2 regions of the Paenibacillus sp. Dod16 genome follow, and region 2 is predicted to be linked to the other one. Evidence: predicted binding sites of a transcription regulator. Region 2 holds the regulator's gene; the other holds the start of a gene.
What was found. The regulator CtsR, encoded in region 2, represses protease genes until heat stress. The targets are predictions, from matches to a motif close to ATGGTCAATAAAGGTCAAACA.
Positions count from the first base shown of each region.

Region 1: clpP (ATP-dependent Clp endopeptidase proteolytic subunit ClpP) is a predicted target of CtsR. The motif match lies at 1,966-1,986, and genes of this name have one in related genera.

Region 1 covers NZ_JBNDYG010000023.1:25,472-28,642, forward strand. The annotation lists gene ACPV3A_RS17260 (PdaC/SigV domain-containing protein) at 1-686, shown strand, start outside; gene clpP (ATP-dependent Clp endopeptidase proteolytic subunit ClpP) at 1,294-1,890, opposite strand; tRNA gene ACPV3A_RS17270 (tRNA-Arg) at 2,053-2,127, opposite strand; gene ACPV3A_RS17275 (sugar-binding transcriptional regulator) at 2,388-3,171, shown strand, end outside.
Region 2 covers NZ_JBNDYG010000031.1:8,096-11,266, reverse strand. The annotation lists gene ACPV3A_RS21635 (protein arginine kinase) at 1-882, opposite strand, end outside; gene ACPV3A_RS21630 (UvrB/UvrC motif-containing protein) at 921-1,445, opposite strand; gene ACPV3A_RS21625 (CtsR family transcriptional regulator) at 1,470-1,931, opposite strand; gene ACPV3A_RS21620 (GntR family transcriptional regulator) at 2,288-3,004, opposite strand; gene ACPV3A_RS21615 (sugar kinase) at 3,012-3,171, opposite strand, start outside.

The DNA.
Region 1 (3,171 bases), on a different contig from region 2:
GTCTGTATGTGCCATTCAAAACGGTCAGCGAATACATGGGTGTTCAGGGACAATGGAACCCTTCCTTGAAAACACTCAGCATGACGCAGAAGAAACAGAACGAAATTACGATCAAATCGGCTACGCTGAAGAAAAAGATACAGGGCGTGGATGCCGTTGTGAACTATCCTGTAATCAGTGGACTCGCAAATGCGGAGGCGCAAGCCGAGATCAATAAAGTACTGAAAGAAAATGCGTCCGGCGTAATCACCAGTGCCGAAGGGGGGAATGCTGAGGAATTCCCGCCATCGGAATCCAGTTTCCCTTACGAATTCAGTGGGGACTTCGTGGTCCATTATAACCAGAATGATATCCTGAGCATCACGGCATACGATTATTCCTACACGGGTGGCGCTCATGGCATGACCTTCCGTAAAAGCTTCACGTTCTCCTTGAAGGATGGCAAGCAAATGCAGCTGGGCGATTTCATCAACATGCAGGGCAAGAACAAACAGAAGCTGAACAACCTTGTGCTGAACAAGCTGAAGAAAGAGGGGGGCTACCTCGGCGGATTTGAAGGCGTGCCTGCCGATGCGGACTTCTACGTGAAGGATAATGCTGCGGTGCTGTACTTCCAACTTTATGAGTACACCGCATATGCTTATGGATTTCCGGAGTTTGAGCTGAAGCTGAAAGAGTGGAAGTAAGAGTATACGGTAGCGGTTTGTGTAACTACAATCAATTATTTTCATACTATAGCTTGTCTAGAAACATGATGTTGTCCTGATGTAACACTGTACTGGAACGAGTTACGAAAATCCCTTGATCATGGAACGTGGAGAGTGTATTCTCCTTTCCTGCGGTCAGGGGGTTTTTCGTTTACCTAGAGGCTTGCCTGGATGATAACTTGCATGTCTTGTACATCTTGCACACTGCTTCTGCTCACTGTGCACGCGTGGTCGGTGGCAAGCAAGTCGTTCGTTGAAATGGCCACCCTGCACGGGTCTTCTTTTATTTTCCCTCCCCTCAAGTTTAGGCAGGCCTTTTAGGAGGGGGATGCTCTTGAGCTAGTCTTTAAGTTTTTATAGATAAGGTCAGGTCGTACCAAAGTGAGAGTATCCTCGGAGGAGCATAGCGTTCGCCTTTGAACTCGGGAAACCTCAGTTAACCATATTCATTCCAGTTTCCCGAGTTCAACAGCGACCGGAGGGGATACTCTCACTACCCTAAATCAAAGTTTTCTAAGAATTCCACTTCGGAGGATAAGAAAGGGCAGGCACCGGATAACGGCGCCTGCCCTTTACTTCATTTCTTTTATAAGCCTTGCGGTGGTGTATTCTCTAATACTTGATCAATCAGACCGTATTCTTTGGCTTCGTCAGCCGTCATGAAGTAGTCACGATCAGTATCCTTCTCAATGCGCTCCAACGGTTGGCCAGTGCGATCGGACAGGATGCGGTTCAGCTTGTCGCGCATTTTGAGGATGCGGCGAGCACGGATCTCAATATCCGTGGCTTGACCTTGTGCGCCGCCGAGCGGCTGGTGAATCATGATCTCGCTGTTAGGCAGACCGTAACGTTTGCCTTTAGCGCCAGCGTTGAGCAGGAATGCGCCCATGGAAGCAGCCATGCCGACACAGATCGTCGAAACGTCCGGCTTAATGAACTGCATCGTATCGAATATCGCCATACCTGCGGTAATGGAACCGCCAGGACTGTTGATGTAAAGATGAATATCCTTCTCAGGATCCTCAGCCGACAAGAACAGCATTTGGGCAATGATGGAATTGGCGACCACGTCATTTACGTCGGAGCCGAGGAAGATAATGCGGTCTTTCAGCAATCTGGAATAGATGTCGTACGCCCGCTCACCGCGGTTGCTTTGTTCAACGACCATAGGTATAAAACTCACGTGGAAAACCTCCTCTTAAGTACCTCATATAAATACTGTTACCGTATTACCCACATGATAAACAATTTAAATCAAAAAGTCAAAGATAGTCAAACTATTGGGTAAAAAAAAGAGCCGTCATGGGCGCTTTAGGGTAATCAGTATAGAGAATAAAAGTTATAATGGCGCGCCCGCGAGGAATCGAACCTCGATCTCAGGCTCCGGAGGCCTACGTCATATCCATTGGACCACGGGCGCAAAAAAAATTAGCAACGAAGTTGATTATACCGCATCTATTTAAAAAATACAATAGCAGACAAAACTTTGTTCCTATTATATAGACGAGCCAGTACTTGGCCATAATGTATAAGAATGCCCGGGGCAGAGAAATATACTTTCGGACACTTGCAACCGGCATAATTATTGGTTAGAATAAAGGTGGGACTTAAAAAGTTTAACTGGGACATTTTACGACCAGGTAGAGGAGAGCCGAGACGAAGTTTGCAGGAGTGGAATGCATGCGTAACCTATTAGAAATACAAGAGCAGCTTCTGCCGGATCTGATGGACACTCTTAAACGAAGGTATACCATCCTTCATCAGATCAAGTTGTCCGGAATTGTTGGCCGAAGAACATTGGCTTCATCACTCTCGATGACCGAGCGTGTTCTCAGAGCAGAGACTGATCTTCTGAAAGCGCAGGGGCTGATCGAGATTGAAACGCTTGGCATGCGCATCAGCAGCTCAGGGATATGCTTGCTGGAGGAGCTGGAGCCGGTCATGAATGAGTTGTTCGGACTGGTTGAACTGGAAGAGAAGATTCGTCAGGCTTACGGGCTTCGTAAAGTGGTCATTATTCCCGGTGACAGCGAGTCATCTCCGGAAGTCAAACGTGAGCTTGGCCGGGCCGGAGCAAGAACGCTGCTAAGCTTTGTCCAAGATGGAGATACGATTGCCGTAACCGGCGGCTCCACGCTCGCCGAAGTGGCCGAGCAGATGTCCTCTTTGCCAGGCGGCGAACCGCTGACAAGCACTTGGTTTGTGCCGGCGCGGGGCGGTCTTGGGGAGAGCATGGAGATTCAAGCGAACACCATTGCTTCCAAGATGGCAAAGCGCGTTGGGGCTGAGTACCGATTGCTTCACGTACCGGATCTGCTAAGCGAGGATGCCTATCAGTCACTGGTGCAGGATCAGCATATCCAGGAGATCGTGGATGTGATCAGGCGCTGCCGAGTCATTATTCACGGCATCGGAGATGCCATGGAGATGGCAAGAAGGCGCAAGCTGGATGAAAACTCTATTC
Region 2 (3,171 bases):
CAAACGCTGGGCCGCTTCCTTGGAATCCATCACCGCCGCATAGGACAGTATGCCATAGGAGCGCATAACCCGATCCGTAATCCGGAGCTTGGATTCACCCAAGAGCCGGGCTCTGGCATTCTTCTCATGCTCGATGATTTGCAGGGCGACGCTGTGCAGATTCTCAATGATCTCCGACTCGGTTTGACCGAGCGTAATCTGATTCGAGATTTGAAACAGGTTGCCTAAAGCTTCGCTGCCTTCGCCGTAAATCCCTCTTACAGTCAAGCCTACCTGCGATACAGCCGAGAGAATCCGGTTAATCTGCTGTGTCATAACCAGAGCGGGCAGATGCATCATGACCGATGCGCGAAGGCCGGTTCCAACATTGGTCGGACAGCTGGTAAGATAACCTCGCTTATCATCAAATGCATAATCGATCTCGGATTCAAAAACATCATCCAACGCCGTCGCACGTGCCCATGCTTCACGAACCTGAAATCCGGGATATAAGCACTGTATGCGCAGGTGATCCTCTTCATTGATCATAATGCTGACGGATTCATCTTCTGTAAGGATGACTGCACCGTTTCGGGATTCATTCGCCAGATTGGGACTGATCAGATGCTTCTCAACAAGAACCTTCTTATCCAGCTCATCAATCTCACTTAATTTAATTACATGTAAATCCCCGAAATCCTGCAAATCGTCCTTATTCTTCAGCACATTCGTCAGGCGCTCTAGCACTTCTCCTGACTGCTGATCCGTTGCCAGCAGCGGGAAAGGAAGATGCTGCAGATTGCGCGCCACCCTGACACGGGTGCTGATGACAATGTCGGAATCCTGACCGTTCCCGCGCATCCACTCGCTTAGCGCCGAATCGGTAAACCGGAGATTAGACATCACGCATTCCTCCTACTAAAGTGCAAAATCTTACAATCTTATCCCTGAGCCATATTTCGCTCCAGCTCACGGATTTGGTCCCGGATCTCGGCAGCCGTTTCAAACTCCTCCTGCACGATCCGAATTTGAAGCTCCTTCTTAAGCTCATCGATCTGGCGTTTGATCTGAATCCGGCCACCCGTACGCTTCGGCACTTTGCCGACATGGGATGTTCCCCCATGGACTCGCTTAAACAATGGATCCAATCGATCCGAGAAATATTTATAACACGAGCTGCAGCCGAACCGGCCAAGCTTGCTGAACTGGGAATACGTCATACCGCATTCTTCGCACTGCAGCGTCTGGGCCATTTTTGCGCCGGGGCTCTGGCCCTTGCCTGAAGGATCCAGATCCAGAAGACCTGACAGCAAACTGTGTATAGAAAAACCATTCGACGTGCCGGGGATCAATTCCCCTTTTTCGCGGGCACAGGTTTCACAAAAATGAAACTCCGTTTTCTCCCCGTTCACAATTTTGGTGAAATGAAGTGTCGCCGGCCGTTTACCGCATTCTTGGCATATCATAATCCGATGCCCCCTTACACAGACTCACTTACCTAATAAAGAAATAAGCATCGCCTTCATAATCCTTGCACGCAGCTCATCCCGATAAGGAAGCTTCACATTCAGGCACTCCCTTGAAATGGCGGCCCGCATCAGGCTGGCCTCCCGCTTCGTTAAAAAACGGGACTCCTCCAGCTGGTAAATCAATCCTTCAGCCACCGTCTGGTCAATCATGCTGCCAATGGTATGATGAAGATGCTGCTGGAGTGCAGTATGCTGGGGAAGCTCGATACGTTGGATGCGTATGTACCCGCCCCCGCCGCGCTTGCTCTCGACAAGAAAGCCCTTCTCCAGCGTGAACCGTGTACTGATCACGTAGTTAATCTGGGAAGGAACGCAAGAAAATTGCTCCGCCAGATCGTTGCGTTGAATTTCAACGGTACCCTCCGGACTTTCCTGCAGTATGCTCTTCAGGTATTGTTCGATAATATCAGAGATATTACGCATTGGTCTGTTCATCCTCCACTGTTTGAAACGTTAAGACGGATAGTGATCTTACACGTCCGCACAGAGCCTTGCTTATACGTTTTTAACCATAATCAAAACCAGCGAACCCTCTCGTTGACTTTGACTTTCTTTGACTTTGATCTCATTATAGCACATTTTTTCATTTTGCCAAGAGGTACTTCTCAATTTATCGCGCTTTGCCTTTATTCTTATTGTACCCAGTTCTTTGATCGCTTATAGCCTCTTCTTCAAGAACAATTCATACAAAGGGCAACAAAAAAGAAGCAGCCTCTCTACCGGTGAAAACCGGTTACAAGGCCACTTCTCCATATCATAATCCTATATCGTGTCAAGCTTTAAGCGTCATAACTGATCAAGTAGTGCTGCAGCTCCGTATTGTAATAACCGATGCTGTATTCAATGATGCTCCCAGTCCCGTCATAAGAGGTTCTGAGCCGCTTCAGTAACGGAGAGCCTACACTTACTTCAAGCAATGAGGCAGTCTCTTCATTTGCCACGGTTGCCAGGAAACGGTCGCGAAAATTCTCAAGCGTAATTTGACTTTCCTCGATGCGGTCATAGAGAGACGGTAGTTCGGTGGAACCGAACTCTTCACCCATATCCACTTGGGATGACACGTAGTGAGTGTAGTAAATAAAAGGACTCCCGTCCAGTAAATACAATCGTTCAATAAGCAGGCACCGCTCCCCGAATTTTAAGAACAGTTCGCTATCCGGCTCATTAAGCACCCATTCCGTCTTCAGGTGACGCTTCCGAATCTGGTGTCCTTCTTCGACCAGAATCTCGGTAAACAGCTTGCCTTTGGAAAGCTTGGAGAAGGAAGTATTCCGGGTCACAATCGTTCCTACCCCGCTCCGCTTCTCTACATATCCTTCCTGATACAACTCCTGGATCGCATTGCGGACCGTCATTTTGCTAACGTTAAATTCCTGCTCCAGCTGCGGCTCGGAAGGAATATGGGAGCCAAGTGGATATTCCCCATGCAGAATCCGATCTTTTATGATCTTCTTGATTTGCAAGTATAACGGACCGTTCTTCCGCGTGATCGACATGATTCTCCTACCTTTCCACGTCAGACATATGATGGCTCATTGCCTGAAGCACTTCGCGTTCGTTCGCCGTCGGCGTATCCCCTGTTACGGTATGGGCAAGCATCGCCGCAGCTGCGGCAAAATCAACCGTCCGATTCGGTTCATAACCCTCCGAGATCCCGTGAATC